DNA from 3 places in the Streptomyces sp. NPDC018031 genome. Region 2 is predicted to be linked to each of the others. Evidence: riboswitches for the same ligand, from Rfam matches in the RefSeq annotation. Region 2 holds a riboswitch; each other region holds the start of a gene.
What was found. A riboswitch is a leader RNA that binds a small molecule or an ion and turns the genes downstream of it on or off. The one in region 2 is predicted to bind cobalamin.

Region 1: linked by a shared signal. The riboswitch ahead of ACH4B3_RS23130 (hypothetical protein) and the one ahead of ACH4B3_RS06135 (FecCD family ABC transporter permease) in region 2 are both predicted to bind cobalamin.
Region 3: linked by a shared signal. The riboswitch ahead of ACH4B3_RS28275 (cobalamin biosynthesis protein) and the one ahead of ACH4B3_RS06135 (FecCD family ABC transporter permease) in region 2 are both predicted to bind cobalamin.

Annotation. Positions count from the first base shown of each region.
Region 1 is NZ_JBIRFT010000011.1:74,858-80,077, forward strand. Features, by position in the region: gene ACH4B3_RS23110 (sulfurtransferase) at 1-496, opposite strand, end outside; gene ACH4B3_RS23115 (ArsR/SmtB family transcription factor) at 952-1,278, shown strand; gene ACH4B3_RS23120 (O-acetyl-ADP-ribose deacetylase) at 1,324-1,836, opposite strand; gene ACH4B3_RS23125 (flavodoxin family protein) at 1,919-2,527, opposite strand; cobalamin riboswitch at 2,959-3,180, shown strand; gene ACH4B3_RS23130 (hypothetical protein) at 3,379-4,263, shown strand; gene ACH4B3_RS23135 (cysteine synthase family protein) at 4,260-5,220, shown strand, end outside.
Region 2 is NZ_JBIRFT010000001.1:1,431,698-1,436,917, forward strand. Features, by position in the region: gene ACH4B3_RS06120 (DUF3099 domain-containing protein) at 1-152, shown strand, start outside; gene ACH4B3_RS06125 (DsrE family protein) at 501-863, opposite strand; gene ACH4B3_RS06130 (FABP family protein) at 1,126-1,698, shown strand; cobalamin riboswitch at 1,691-1,830, shown strand; gene ACH4B3_RS06135 (FecCD family ABC transporter permease) at 2,008-3,042, shown strand; gene ACH4B3_RS06140 (ABC transporter ATP-binding protein) at 3,042-3,821, shown strand; gene ACH4B3_RS06145 (ABC transporter substrate-binding protein) at 4,185-5,220, shown strand, end outside.
Region 3 is NZ_JBIRFT010000017.1:56,244-61,463, forward strand. Features, by position in the region: gene ACH4B3_RS28260 (class II aldolase/adducin family protein) at 1-225, opposite strand, end outside; gene ACH4B3_RS28265 (anion permease) at 529-1,767, shown strand; gene ACH4B3_RS28270 (hypothetical protein) at 1,802-2,038, shown strand; cobalamin riboswitch at 2,336-2,473, shown strand; gene ACH4B3_RS28275 (cobalamin biosynthesis protein) at 2,623-3,747, shown strand; gene ACH4B3_RS28280 (cobyric acid synthase) at 3,744-5,220, shown strand, end outside.

The DNA.
Region 1 (5,220 bases), on a different contig from region 2:
GCCGCGCGGTGAAGTCACCGCGCCGCGGTGCGGGTGCGGGGTCCCCGGACTCCAGCGGCAGCCCCGCCGCGGTCCAGGCGGGCAGTCCGCCGTCGAGCACCGCGGCCCGGTCGAACCCCATGGCACGCAGCATCCACCAGGCGCGTGCGCTGGAGTAGATCCCCACCGCGTCGTACACCACGACGGTGCTGCCGTCGTCGATGCCGAGGAGTCGCATCTCCTCGGTGAACCGGTCCGGACCGGGCATGGTGTGCGGGAGCGGGGCGGTGTGGTCCGACAGCGCCCCGTCGATGTCGAAGGGCCGCGCTCCCGGGATCCGCCGGTCGGCCCCGCGGTGCGCCCCCACCGAGGCGTCCAGGACCACCAGGTCCGGCTCTCCCAGCCGGGGCGCGAGCCAGTCGGTACCGACCAGGGGACCCGGCGGCCGGCCGGACGGGCCCTGCCCGCTCACCGCGTGCCGCCCCGAGGTTCCGGCCGGACCCGCGGGTCCCGGCATGTCGCTGCGCACCACATACTCCCCGAAGAATCGCTGCCCCATGGTCCGGTCGGCGATGATAGTCCCGGCCGCTGACGGTCGCGCCGCCCGCCCCGGGGCCGGGGGCGCGGCCGGGCCGGGTCCGCCGGGCCGTCGGCCCGCCCGGGGTGCGTGGCGGCCGGTGCGCCCGGAGCCGCGGGGTGGCCGGGTCGGGCCGCGGGGTGTCGACGGACAGGGCGCGGGCCCGCGCGACGAGGCCACCGAAGACCTGCCCGGCCTCGGCGGGCCGCCCGGCGACGACGTCCCGGGAGAGCGAGGACGCCGGCCCGGATCCCGGCAGGGCCGGGATGCGTTCGATCGCTGCTGTGCCTGCTGTGCCTGCTGTGCCCGCTGTGCCCGCTGCCCGCGGCCGGCCACCGCCGCCGTGGGGCGGCGCGAGTGTATGATCGTGATCGAACATCAGGTCAGGGGGCACCATGGCGGAACGCAGCGGCCACCGCGCCGAACCCGTGCACACGCACCCCGACGACGTCCCGCTCCAGACGGCCCTCGCCGCCCTCGCCGACCCCGTTCGGCTGCGACTGGTACGCGAGTTGGCCGGGTCCCCGGAGTGGACGCGAGGCTGCGGCAGCTTCGACGTACCGGTCGGCAAAGCGGCGCTGAGCCACCACTTCACCGTGCTGCGCGGCGCCGGGCTGGTCGAACAGCGCGACCACGGCCCCCGACGCCTCAACCGGCTGCGGAGCGAGGAGTTCGACGCGCGCTTCCCCGGGCTCCTCGCCCTCGTCCTGCGCGAGGAGTGACGGGCCCGCCCGGCGGGGGCCGGCCCGCGCCGGAGCGTCCCGCGCTCAGCCGTGCCGCTGCCCGGCGAAGGCGGCGTACGCCGGTTCGTCGAAGAGCACGAAACGCACCTCGCCGACGTCCGTGTCCGTGGCGCGCACCGTCTCCACCGCGATACGGGCACCGTCCTCCAGCGGCCAGCCGTAGACGCCCGTGGAGATCGCGGGGAATGCGACCGTCGTGGCACCCAGCTCGTCCGCGACCCGCAGCGCCGCGCGGTAGCAGGAGGCGAGCAGCGCCGAACGGTCCTCCTCGGCCGACCACACCGGGCCGACGGTGTGGACGACCCAGCGGGCGTCGAGCCGGCCCGCCACGGTGGCCACCGCCTGCCCGGTGGGCAGTCCCTTCCCGTACCGGGAGGCGCGCAGCGCCCGGCAGGCGTCCAGGATCTCGGGTCCACCCCTGCGGTGGATGGCACCGTCCACCCCGCCTCCGCCGAGCAGGGAGGAGTTCGCGGCGTTGACGATGACGTCGACGTGCTGCTCGGTGATGTCGCCCCGGATGAGAGTGATGGTCGTCATGGCCCCATCCTGCGGCACCGGGCCCCCGGCCGCCGTCTCCGCCGACCGGGCGGTGCACGCCGACCGGATCGGGACGGCGGCCTCACCCCGGGGGCGCGCCCAGCGGGTCGGCGGCCAGGGCGCGGGCCACCCCGTGCAGGTTCGCCGCCATGGCCCGCCCCGTCCGGTGCGACCAGTCGTGGCCTCGCTCCTCGTCCAGGTAGTCCGGTCCCGGGCCGGGGCCGAGGTGCCAGTAGGTCCAGGACTGCCCGGGGATGGTGTAACCGATGTCCCCGAGGGCGCCGTTGATCTCGCTGATGACGTGATGCGCCCCGTCCTCGTTGCCGGTGACCACGACGCCCGCGACCCGGTTGTAGGCGACCGGGCGGTCGCTGTCGTCGGTTTCGGAGAGCATGGCGTCCATCCGTTCCAGGACCCGCTGGGCGACCGAGGACGGGCGGCCCAGCCAGGTCGGCGAGGCGATGACGAGGATCCGCGCGTCCAGCAGCCTGGCGTGTACCGCCGGCCAGTCGTCACCGGCGCGCACCGCCTCGCTGACGACGCCGGGCTGGATGTCGAGATCCACCGCCCGGAGGTGTTCCACCTCCACGCCCCGGTCGCGCAGTTCGTCGCCGACGACCCGGGCCAGGGCATGCGTGTTGGACGGTTCCGGGGACCTCTTGAGCGTGCAGTTGATGATCAGTGCCTTCATGGCGGAACGGGTACCCGGTCGGCGGCGCGGCCCGCCCGGCCGGCGGCCGGACGGGTGAACGCCGGGGCGGTGGGCGGCCTCGGCGGGGGCCCGGCCGGCGGTATGCCCGCGAGGGCCGGCGCGCTCCCGGCCCGCCGGCCGCCCTCCCGCCCCGCCGGCCGCCCTCCCGCCCGGGGCGGCACCGAGCGGTGGACGGCGCCGCCCCGGGCACGTCCCCCCGGTGGGCCCGGACGCCGGAGCCGGGCGTCCGGTGTGCCCCTCCGGCCCCGGCGCGCCCTGCCTCGATTCCACCGGCTCCCGCGTCCCACCGCCGGGGGCCGGACGGCGCGGCCGCGGTCTCCCGCGCCCCCGCGTGCCCGGGCCGGCCCGCGCCCACCAGGCGCGACGGGGCCGCAGGGGAGGCCCCCTGTCGCTTCCGGTCGGACGCCTCTACGCTGATGTGCGCAGTCGGTTCGCGCCGCCGTACGGCGGCGCGTCGTAAGAGGGAACCCGGTGCGAATCCGGGACTGTCCCGCAGCGGTGAGTGGGAACGAACGCCGTCAACAGCACTGGTCTCCACCGGGGACCGGGAAGCGACGGCCGGTAGGTGTCCGCCGGAGATCCGGTGGACGTGCCCACGAGTCCGAAGACCTGCCACTGCGCGCGTGCGGTGCCGTACGCGCTGTTCACGGTGACCTCGAGGGCTGGGTCGGCGGTGCAGGCGGATCGACGCGCGCGAACGCGGCGCGTCCGCCCCTCCTCCCGGCGGGCCCCTGGGGCCGCACGACGAGGGAGGACGTGGTGGTGACTGGGCACCGTATCCGGGCCGGCTGCCGACCCGCGCACGCACGGCGGCCCCGGCGGGGTGCCCGATGCTGACGCTCACCGGGGACCTGCGGACCCGTACCTTCGCCGGTGTCTGCCACGGCACCCTCGGCGAACTCTTCCAGGGGCCGCTGCGTCCCGACGCCCGCCCGGACATCGCGCTCGTGTCGTTCCCGGTGGACCGCCACTCCTGGGTGTACTTCACCCCCGGGGACGGCCCGCCGGATCCGCTGCCCGCCGGGGAGAAGGCCGCCACGGCGGCGCGCCTGTTCCTGGACCACTTCGGGCTCACCCTGCCGCCCGGTCGCTGGAGCGCCCACACCGACCTGCGGGTCGGGGTCGGCATGGCGAGCTCGACCGCCGACATCGTGGCCACCCTCCGGTGCCTGTTCCGGGTGTTCGCCATGCCGTACGACCCGGACGTGGTGATCGCCGTCCTGTCCGCGATCGAACGGGCCGACAGCGTCTTCCTGGACGAGTTCGTGCTCTACCTGAGCGGCCGGCACCGGGTGGTACGGCGCCTGGGCACCGACATCGGCTTCCACACCGCCTTCGTCACCGAACCGGGGACGGTGGACACGGCCGCCGTCACCCCGCTGCTGCTGCGGCACTACCGGCGGCGCGCGGAGGAGTACCAGCGGTGCCTGACCGACCTGCTCAAGGGCTTCTCCTCCGGTGACCCGGCCGCGGTGGCGCGGGCGGCGACCACCAGCGCGGTGCTGTCCCAGGAGGTGCTGCCCAAGCGGTCGTTCGAAGCCGTCCTGGCGCACCGTGAGGACATCGGCGCCGACGGGGTCTTCGTCGCCCACACCGGCTCGCTGGTCGGCTACCTCTTCTCCCGGCGTCCGGCCCCCGCGGTCCGGGACGAACTCTCCGCCTTCTTCCACTCGCTCGGCCACCAGTGCTCTTTCGCCCAAGGAGGCTACGGGTGATACACACCCACATCGCTGACGCACTCAAGGTTCCCGACCTGATCCGGCTGACGGACCGCATGGTCCTGGTCCGGTTCGAGTCGATGAAGATCTACTCGGCTCTCGCGGCCGTCCGCCACCTGCTGGACCGGGGCACGGTCCGCCCCGGCCAGACCCTGATCGACAGCTCCAGCGGCATCTACGCCTACGCGCTGGCCCTGGCCTGCCACCGGTACGGCATGCGGTGCCACATCGTGGCCTCCACCACCGTGGACGCCACCACCCTCGCCCAGCTGGAGGTCCTCGGCGCCACCGTCGAGCAGGTGAGGCCCTCCCGAAACCTCAAACTGGACCAGGAGTTACGCGTCCGGCGGGTGCGGGAGATCCTCGCCGAACGGCCCGACACGCACTGGATGCGCCAGTACCACGACGACATCCACTACCTGGGGTACCAGGAGGTCGGCGACCTGGTGGCCGCCACCGTCCCGGACCGGCCGCTCACCGTGGTCGGCGGCGTCGGGTCCGGCGCCTCGACGGGCGGGCTCGTCGAGCACCTCAGGCGCCGGGACCCGTCCGTCCGGCTGGTCGGTGTCCAGCCGTTCGGCAGCGTCACCTTCGGCAGCCAGGACCACCACGACCCGGAGGCGATCATCGCCGGCATCGGCTCCTCGATCGTCTTCGACAACGTCCGCCACCACCTCTACGACGCCGTGCACTGGATGGACTTCACCCACGCCATGTCCGGCACCGTCGCCCTGCTGCGCGAGCACGCCGTCTTCGCCGGGCTGTCCACCGGCGCCGCCTACCTCACCGCCCTGCACGAGGCGCGCCGCCAACCCGAGCAGCTCCACCTGGTGATCGGGGCCGACACCGGCCACCGCTACGTCGACCTGGTGCACGCCCGGCACGCCGAGGCCCAGGACCCGGCCGCGCTCAAACCGGTCGAGGTCGGCACCCCCGAGGACATGTCCATGCCCT
Region 2 (5,220 bases):
CCGTCGGGATGTGCGTCGTCGCCATGGTCATCCCCCCGTTCGCCGCGATCGTCGCCAACCGGCGGGGGCCGGACGACCGGTGGTGGGACGAGACCGGCGACCGGCAGTCGGACGAGTGGTGGCGCGAGATCGACCGCCGCGAGCCGCGCTGAACGGCGCCCACCCGGCCCCGCGCGCCGGAACACCACGCCGGAGCACGGCGCCACACCGCGCCGGAACACCCCACGGGAACGTCGCACCGGTCCGCACCGACGGCCGCCGCGCACGACGGCCGGACCAGCACGAAAGCCGGGCCTGAACGAAGGCCGGACCAGCACGAAGACCGGGCCCGCACGAAGACCGGGCCCGCACGACGGTGGGGCGGACCCGGAATGCCCGTGCCACGCCCGGCCGCGGCCCACCGGCCGGCGCCACGCCCGTCCGGGGCCCACCGGCCGGCGCCCCGCCATCCGAGCCCGCCGGCCCGTGCCACGCCCGTCCGGGCCGCCGGCGGCGCCCCCTCAGTAGACGAGGGCCTGCACGCCGTCCGGCATGATCTCGCTCACGAAGACCTGCGCCCCGGCGATCCGGGCGCCCTCGATCAGATCCTTCTCCTCGATCCCGCGGCGCGCCGCGCACTGCGTGCACACCGTGACGGTGCCGCCCGCCAGGATGCCGTCGAGCAGCTCCGGCAGCGGGGCCGCGTGCGGCAGCTCGAACTCCGCCGCCCGCCCCGGCAGCGCGAACCAGGTGGACTCCCCGGTCAGCCACAGCGAGACCTCGACCCCGCTGGCCGCGGCCACCGCCGCCACCGTGAACGCCTGCGAGCACCGCTCGGGCGCGTCGGCGCCCGCCGTCACCTTGATCACCAGCTTCTTGGCCATGTCGGCACTGTAGTGCGCGGCGCGCCCGCCTCCTGCCGCGCACCTCACAGCACCGGCGCGCGGACCGCCCACTAGACTTGGCCACGGTCCGTAAAACCCTCACTCCGTCCGAGGAGCGCGCTCGTGCTTGAGGCAGTCTTCACCACCCTGCTGGTCCTGGTCGCCGTCGCTGTCGTCGCTTTCGCCGGGCTGACCTGGAAGAAGCTGTACCAGGGCCAGCGCTGACTCCCCTCCCGCCCCTCTCCACAGATCGCCTGATTCCATGATCGAGATCCCGTCCGACCTCCACCCGGACCTCGTGCCCCTCGCCTTCCTCCTCGGGAACTGGGCGGGCGCCGGCGTCGCCGACTTCCCCGGCTCGGAGAAGTGCAACTTCGGACAGGAAGTCACCTTCAGCCATGACGGCCGGGACTTCCTGGAGTACGTCTCCCGCAGCTGGGTGCTCGACAGCGAGGGCAAGAAGGTCCGCCCGCTGGAGTCCGAGTCCGGCTACTGGCGCATCGACAAGGACCGCAAGGTCGAGATCGTGATGGTCCGCGACCAGGGCGTGGTCGAGGTCTGGTACGGCGAGCTGGCCGAGGGCAAGCCGCAGATCGACGTCGTCACCGACGCGGTCGCGCGCACCGCCGCCTCCGGGCCCTACTCCGGCGGCAAGCGACTGTACGGCTACGTCAAGGGCGACCTGATGTGGGTCGGCGAGAAGGCCACCCCCGAGGTGCCGCTCCGCCCCTACATGTCGGCGCACCTGAAGAAGGCGGTGACCCCGGAAGAGGTCGCGGCCTGGGCCAAGGACCTCGGCGACCTCCCGGACGACGGGATCGCGTTCTTCCGCTAGACCCGGTTCCAGCAGCACCTTCTCCACCCGCCCCGCAGGGGAAGTCCGGTCGAAATCCGGCGCTGACCCGCAACTGTGGGCGTCCCGCGAGGGACGCGAGCCAGATCACCTGCGGCGGCGGTCGTTCCTGACAACTCGCCGTGGACTGCGAGGGGATCCGCCACCGGCGCTGTGCCCGCACAGCCCGCCCCGGGCGCCCTTTCCCGTAGGTACGAAACGGCCCGAGGCGAAGGCGACCCGCCCGTGGCAGCCACCACCAGGACCGCACCCGACACCGAGACCGCCGGCCCGCGCGCACCCGGCGCACCGCTGCGGCTGCCGCTCCCCCCGCTGGTCGGCGCGGGCTGCGCCGCCCTGCTGATATCCCTGGTCTGCGGGGCCGGCCTGGGCTCGGCCGGCATCGGCTGGCCCGAGGTGCTGCGCTATCTGCGCGCCGGGCTCACCGGCTCGGCCATCGAGCGGCACGAGGTCGCCGCCTACACCATCGTCTGGGAACTGCGCTTCCCGCGCGCCGTGCTCGCCGCGGTCGTCGGCGCCGGGCTGTCGGCGGTGGGGGTGGCGGTGCAGGCGATGGTCCGCAACGCGCTCGCCGACCCCTTCGTCCTGGGCATCTCCTCCGGAGCCGCGGTCGGCGCCAACGCCGTCCTGCTCTTCGGCGCCTTCACCGGCCTCGGCATCTGGGCCCTGTCGGCCTCCGCGTTCGTCTCCGCGCTCGCCGCCATGGCCCTGGTCTACGCCGCGGCCCGCACCCCGCAGGGGCTCACCCCGCTGCGCCTGGTCCTCACCGGCACCGCCATGTACTACGGCTTCTCGGCGATCACCACCCTGATGGTGTTCAGCGCCGACCGCGGCGAGGCCGCCCGTGCCGCGATGATGTGGCTGCTGGGCAGCCTCAGCGGAGCGGGCTGGCCCTCGGTACCGATCGCGGCCGCCGCCGTCGCCGCCGGACTCGGCTACCTGGCGCTGGCCGCCCGCCGGCTCAACGCGCTCGCCATGGGCGACGAGACCGCCGCCGCGCTCGGCGTGGACGCCCGGCGGCTGCGCACCGAACTGTTCGTGGTGACCGCCGCCGTCACCGGCGCGGTGGTGGCGGTCAGCGGGGCGATCGGGTTCGTCGGACTGATGGTCCCGCACATCACCCGGATGCTCGTCGGCGCGGACCACCGCCGGGTGCTGGCGGTCGCCCCGCTGCTCGGCGCGGTCCTGCTGGTCTGGGTCGACATCCTGTCCCGGGTGCTGCTGGCACCCGTCGAACTCCCGGTCGGCGTGATCACCGCCGTCATCGGCGTGCCGTGCTTCGTGCTGCTGATGCGCCGCCGCGGCCACCACCTCGGAGGTGCCTGATGCGGCTCGACATCGAGAACGTGACCGTGGACGTCGCCGGGGCCCGGCTGGTGGACGACCTCACCCTGCGGGCGGACAGCGGGGCGCTGGTCGGCCTCGTCGGCCCCAACGGCAGCGGCAAGTCCACCCTGCTGCGCTGCGTCTACCGCGCCCTGCGCCCCACCGCCGGCGCGATCCGGCTGGACGGCACGGACCTGCGCACCCTGAGCGCGCGGGACGGCGCCCGGCGGCTGGCCGCACTCCCCCAGGAATCCACCGGGGAGTTCGGCTTCACCGCCGCGGAAGTGGTCGCCATGGGCCGGCTGCCGCACCAGAGCGCCGCCGGCCGCACCAGCGCGACCGACCGGGAACTGTGCACGGCGGCGCTGGCCCGGGTCGGCGCCGCCCACCTCGCCGACCGGAACTTCCACACCCTCTCCGGCGGCGAGAAGCAGCGGGTGCTGATCGCCCGGGCGCTCGCCCAGCAGCCCGCCGTCCTCGTCCTGGACGAGCCCACCAACCACCTGGACATCGCCCAGCAGCTGGAGGTGCTGGCGCTGGTGCGGGACGCCGGGCTGACCGTGCTGGCCGCCCTCCACGACCTCAACCTCGCCGCCGTCCACTGCGACCGCCTGTACGTCGTCGCGGGCGGCCGGATCGTCGCCTCCGGCACCCCGCACGACGTCCTCACCCCGGAGCTGCTCGCCGACGTCTTCGGCGTGCGCGCGCACCGGGTGCGGCACCCGGAGACCGGCGCGGTGCAACTCCTCTTCGACCGGCTGCCGGCCACCGCCCCCTGAGGCCCCGGTCCCACCCCCGGGACCGGGTCCGGGACCGGGTTCCGGGACCGGGACCGGGACCGGGACCGACGCGCACCACCCCGCCCCGCCCCACTCCACCCGCGCTGTGCCTCCCCCACCCACCCGCGCTGCGTCTCTCCCGCCCACCCGCCCTGTGCCTCCCCCACCCACCCGCGCTGCGTCTCTCCCGCCCACCCGCGCTGTGCCTCTCCCGCCCACCCACCCTGTGCCTCCCCCACCCACCCGCGCTGCGTCTCCCCCGCCCACCCGCGCTGCGTCTCCCCCGCCCACCCGCGCTGTGCCTCTCCCACCCACCCGCCCTGTGCCTCCCCGTACCTCCCCCACCCACCCTGTGAGGTCCCCATGCACGCCCGTTCCCGCACGCCCGCCCTGCTCCTCGTCGCTGCCCTGGCCCTGGCCGGGTGCGGGGCCGAGGTCAAGGACGACGAGACCACCGCCGGGAAGCACGACCGGTCCGGCCACTACCCGGTCACCGTCGAGAACTGCGGCGTCGAGACCACCTACGCGGAGATGCCGCGGCGCGTGGTCACCAACGACGTCGGCATCACCGAGATCATGTTCGCCCTCGGTCTGGAGGACCGGATGGCCGGGTTCGTGACGCCCGACGACAAGGGCGACCTGGCCGGGGTGCCCTGGAAGGACGGCTACGACAAGGTCCGGTGGCTGTCGAAGAAGGAGATCAACAAGGAGATGGTGCTGGACGCCCGGGCCGACCTGGTCTTCGCCGGCTGGAACTACGGCTTCGGCGAGGACGACGGGTTCACCCCGGCCGCCCTGGAGAAGCTCGGCATCGGCAGTTACGTCCTCACCGAGTCCTGCCGCAACGGCCGGGGCTCGGCACGCGGCGTGATGCCGCCGCTGGACGCGCTCTACACCGACCTGACGAACCTCGGGAAGATCTTCGACGTGGAGGACCGGGCCGCGAAGCTGGTGCGCACCTTCCGGGCCCAGGTCGCCGAGGCCCGGGCCGAGGCCCCCCGCGGCGCCGACCGGCCCACGGTGTTCCTCTACGACGACGGCCGGGACAAGCCGTTCACCTCCGGCCGGTTCGCCGCACCGCACGACATCATCACCAAGGCCGGCGGCGACCACATCATGAAGGACCTCGACGACTCGTGGACCACCGTCGGCTGGGAGACCGTCGTCGAACGCGACCCCGACGTCATCGTGATCAACGACTACGGGGACACCGGCGCCGAGCAGAAGCGGAAGTTCCTGGAGAGCTACCCGCCGCTGCGCGACGTGTCCGCCGTGAAGCACGGCCGGATCTTCGTCCTGGACTACGCCGACCTGGTGGAGAGCCCGCGCAACCCGGCGGCCGTCGCCGCCCTGGCCGGCTATCTGCGCGAGGTGGCCGACGAGCGGCGCGACGCGGGCG
Region 3 (5,220 bases), on a different contig from region 2:
CAGCGGCAGCTCGCTGGTGGGGACGGCCGTGCCCAGGGTCCGGCGGCCGTCCAGGTCGGTCCCGGTGATCAGGTCCGGGCCGAGCCGGTCGTAGGGGACGCCGCTGGGGGTGACCAGGACGGTGTCGCCGACCCGGGCCGAGACGTTCCCCGAGGTGCCGACGACGAGGCGGTCGGCGGCGGTCCGGCGGGCGGTGGCCACCACCTCGGCCCAGGCCCTCAGCAGCCGGTCCCGCTCCCCGGCTGGCCGTCCGGCGAGCTGCCGGGCCCGGTCCGCCGGCCCCCACAGCCGGAGCAGTTCGTCCGGGTCGGTCGCCGCCGGGGTCCGATGAGGTTCGTCGTGGTCCGTCGTATCCGTCACAGGCGCCACCTCCGGTGCAGATCATCGCAGGTAAAGCGGGTTATCGGACCGGTGTGACGGAGGTTCGTCCAGGTGCGTCACCACGATGCCCGCGCCAGTTCACCTTCCGTTCACCCTGTAACCCTACGTTCACCGTGCCACTGACCCCCCGACCGATTGCCTGGGTGAATGGAACACATCACGCTTCTCATCGGGATCGTGATCATCACGGCCTTGGTGTTCGACTTTACGAACGGCTTCCACGACACGGCCAACGCGATGGCCACCACCATCTCCACGGGCGCCATGAAGCCCAAGGCGGCGGTGGCGATGTCCGCGCTCCTCAACCTGGTGGGTGCGTTCCTGTCCGTCGAGGTCGCCGCGACCATCTCCAAGGGCATCGTCGACGAATCCGGGATCCAACCCGAAGTGATCTTCGCGGGCCTGGTGGGCGCGATCCTCTGGAACCTGCTGACCTGGCTCGCGGGCCTGCCGTCCAGCTCCTCGCACGCGCTCTTCGGCGGTCTCATCGGCGCCACCGTCGCCTCCGTCGGCTTCGACGCCGTACACGGGGACGCGGTGGTCATGAAGGTCCTGATCCCGGCCGTCGCCGCCCCGATCGTGGCGGGTGTGGCCACCGTGCTGGCCACCCGGCTCACCTACCGGGCCGCGCGCAACACCGACCCGGAGGCCAGCTCCAAGGGCTACCGCGCCGGCCAGATCGCCTCGGCCGCGCTGGTCTCCCTGGCGCACGGCACCAACGACGCGCAGAAGACCATGGGCGTGATGACCCTGGCGCTGATCACCGGCGGTGCGCTGGCGCCCGACTCCGACCCGCCGATGTGGGTCATCGCCTCGGCCGGTGTGGCCATCGCCGCGGGCACCTACCTGGGCGGCTGGCGCATCATCCGCACCATGGGCAAGGGCATCACCGACATCGCGCCGCCGCAGGGCTTCGCCGCCCAGACCGGTGCCGCGGCGACCATCCTCACCTCCTCCCACATCGGCTTCGCGCTCTCCACCACCCAGGTGTGCTCCGGCGCGGTGATGGGCGCCGGGCTGGGCCGCAAGGGCGGCGTGGTGCGCTGGTCGACGGCGGGCCGGATGGCCGCCGCCTGGGTGCTCACGCTGCCGGCCGCCGGGCTGGTCGGCGCCGCCGCCGCGCTCCTCGCCGAGCAGGGCGACTGGGGCGTCACCGCGGTGGCCGTCCTCGCGATCGCCGCCTGCGCCGCGATCTGGGTGGCCTCCCGCCGCAAGCCGGTGGACCACACCAACGTCAACGACACGGACGCGGACGGCGGCGAGCCGGTGGGCGTCGTCACCGCCGCCCTCCAGGCGGTCGCGCCGCCGCCGGTCTCCGGTGCCGCCGCGGTCCCGGAGACCCCGGCCGCCACCCCGGCCCCCGCCCCCGCACAGGCCACGGTCTGAACCCGGACCACGGTCCACGTTAAGGAAGCGTTTCATGGACATCGACTGGGCAGCTCTGGGCCAGGTCTTCGGCGTCAGCCTCGCGGTGACCGTCGCGATGGTGGGGGTGTTCACCCTCGGCATCGTCGGCACCGCACGCAAGCCGGGGACGGACGGCACCGCCGCCACGGCGGCCGGACCGTCCCTGCCGGCCCGCCTCGGCGCCTACCTCTGCTTCGCGGTCTGCGCGGCCGGGGTGGGCTACGGCATCCACCTCATCGTCAGCGGCTGAGTACCGGCCCGCGCCGCACGGAGCTCCCCCGGGACCCGTGCGGCCGCCGGCCTCCTCCGCGTACGCCCCGCCCCGCCGCACCCCGGCGCGGCGGGGCGTACGCGCGCTCGGGCCCGGCCCCGGGCCGGTGTCCCGGGGGTGATCCCGGGGTGATCCCGGGGCACGCCGCCGTCCCGGCGCCGCACCGCGCGCCGGTGTGCCTCCCCGCGCAGGTCAAGGCTGGGATCCCGGGGTCAAGGGTGAGTTGACGGCCGTTCCCGCGCCGTGGTGGACTGCCGGAGCCAAACGGCGGCATGGAGAGGAAGCCGGTGCGAATCCGGCGCGGTCCCGCCACTGTCACCGGGGAGCGCTCCGCCACCTCGAGCGAGGTCACGGCCCGTCACCACGCCGGGCTGGAAGGCCGGTGGACGCGCCGATCCGGGAGCCAGGAGACTCTCACCGCCGGTCACGTCGAGCCAGGGCGCGGACCCTGAGTGAGGACACACCCCATGCCCGGCACCGCCACGCCGCCGCCCGCCCCCGCGTCGTCGTCCCCGCCCGCACCGCCGGGCCCGTTCCGCCGAGGCGTGACGGCGGCCTGAGCCATGCGTGCCGACCACGCCGTCAGCTTCGCGTGCGGCGCCGCCCTCGGCTTCGCCTGCGACCTGGCCCTGGGTGACCCGCGCCGCGGCCACCCGGTGGCCGCCTTCGGCCGGGCCGCGGCGGCCGTCGAACGCCGCCTCTGGCGCGATCACCGGGCACCCGGCGCCCTGCACACGCTGGTCTGCGCGGGCGGTGCCGCCGCCGGCGCCGCCCTGCTGAACCACGCCGTGCGGCGGCCCGCCGCCCCGCGGGCGCTGTCCCGGGCCGCCGAGACCGTGCTGGCCGCCGCGGCCACCTGGGCCGTCCTGGGCGGCACCTCGCTGTGCCGGGAGGCCACCGTCATCGGGCAGGCGCTCACCGCCGGCGACCTGGCCGTGGCCCGGGAGCGGCTGCCGCATCTGTGCGGGCGCGACCCGCAGGCCCTGGACGAGCAGCAGATCGCCCGCGCGGTGGTGGAGTCGGTGGCCGAGAACACCTCCGACGCCGTGGTGGGCGCCCTGGTGTGGGGGGCGCTGGCGGGCGTGCCGGGACTGGTCGGCTTCCGGGCCGTCAACACCCTGGACGCCATGGTGGGCCACAAGTCGCCGCGGTACCGCAGGTTCGGCTGGGCGTCGGCCCGGCTGGACGACGTCGCGGGCTGGCCCGGCGCCCGGCTCACCGCCGCGCTGGCCACGCTCGGCGGGCCCGACCCGCGCGGCGCCTGGCGGGCGTGGCGCGCCGACGGCGGCGCCCACCCGAGCCCCAACGCGGGCCCGGTGGAGGCGTCGTTCGCGGGCGCGCTGGGCGTCCGGCTGGGCGGCACCCTCGCCTACGGCGGCCGGGTGGAGCACCGGCCGGTACTCAACGCCGGCGGCCGCCCGGTGGCCGCCGCCGACATCGCGCGCGCCGCGCGGCTGTCGCGGCGGGTCGCGGCCCTGGCCCTGGCGGCCTCGGTGGCCGGCCGGCTGGCCGGAGCGGGCCTGCGGTCCGCACGCGTGGGCCGCGCGGCGGCACCCGCGGCGACGGTGGCCGCGGTCGCGGCGGCGGTGGCCGCCGGGCGTACCGCGGCGCGCCGCCGGGCACGGTCCATTCCGGGCGGCAGCCCGCTGACGGTGCGGCCGTGTGCCGCGGAGAAGGACGGCCGATGACGTCGGAAGCGACATCCACCACGCCCGCCGCCGGGGCGACCGCGGCCGGCCCGGCCGGCGCGCCGGGCCGGACGCTCGGCGGCGGTCTGCTGGTCGCCGGGACGACGTCGGACGCGGGCAAGAGCGTGGTGACCGCCGGCATCTGCCGCTGGCTGGCCCGCAAGGGCGTCTCGGTGGCGCCGTTCAAGGCCCAGAACATGTCCCTGAACTCCTTCGTCACCCGGGACGGCGCGGAGATCGGACGCGCGCAGGCGATGCAGGCCGCCGCCGCGCGCGTGGAGCCGACCGCCCTGATGAACCCGGTGCTGCTGAAGCCGGGTTCGGACCGCACCAGCCAGGTGGTGCTGCTCGGCAAGCCGGTCGGCGAGCTGAGCGCGCGCGGCTACCACCGGGGCCGTCAGGAGGCGCTGCTGGGCACCGTCACCGAATGCCTGGAGGAGCTGCGGCGCACCCATGACGCGGTGATCTGCGAGGGCGCCGGCAGCCCCGCCGAGATCAACCTGCGCCGTACCGACATCGTCAACATGGGCATCGCGCGCGCCGCCTCGCTGCCGGTGGTGGTGGTCGGCGACATCGACCGGGGCGGGGTGTTCGCGTCCTTCTTCGGCACCACCGCCCTGCTCTCCGCCGAGGACCAGCGCCATGTGGCGGGCTATCTGGTGAACAAGTTCCGGGGCGATGTGACGCTGCTGGAGCCGGGCCTGGACATGCTCCGCGGCCTCACCGGCAGGCCGGCGCTCGGGGTGCTGCCGTACGCGCACGGCCTCGGCATCGACGAGGAGGACGGGCTGCGGGTGTCGATGCGCGGCGCGGTGCGGGAGAGCGTGGTGGCCCCGCCGCACGGCCGGGACCTGCTCCGGGTGGCGGTGGCCGCGGTACCGCTGATGTCGAACTTCACCGACGTGGACGCGCTGGCCGCCGAACCCGGCGTGGTCGTCCGGTTCGTGGACCGGCCGGAGGAACTGGCCGACGCCGACCTGGTGGTGCTGCCGGGGACCCGGGGCACCGTGCGGGCGCTGGCCTGGCTGCGGGAGCGGGGGCTGGCCGACGCGGTCGCCGAACGCGCCGCGCAGGGCCGTCCGGTGCTCGGCATCTGCGGCGGGTTCCAGATGCTCGCGGCCTCCATCGAGGACGACGTGGAGTCCCGGGCCGGGCTGGTCGACGGGCTGGGCCTGCTGCCGGTGCGGGTCCGGTTCGCGGCCGGGAAGACCCTGGCCCGGCCGGTCGGCGAGGCGCTGGGCGAGCCGGTCGCCGGGTACGAGATCCACCACGGCGTCGCCGAACTGTACGGCTCGTACACCCCGTTCCTGGACGGCTGCCGGGTGGGCTCGGTGTGGGGCACGCACTGGCACGGCTCGCTGGAGAGCGACGGGTTCCGGCGGGCGTTCCTGCGCCGGGTCGCGGCGGACGCCGGGCGGGCCTTCGTCCCCGCCCCGGACACCTCGTTCGGCGCGCTGCGCGAGGAGCAGCTGG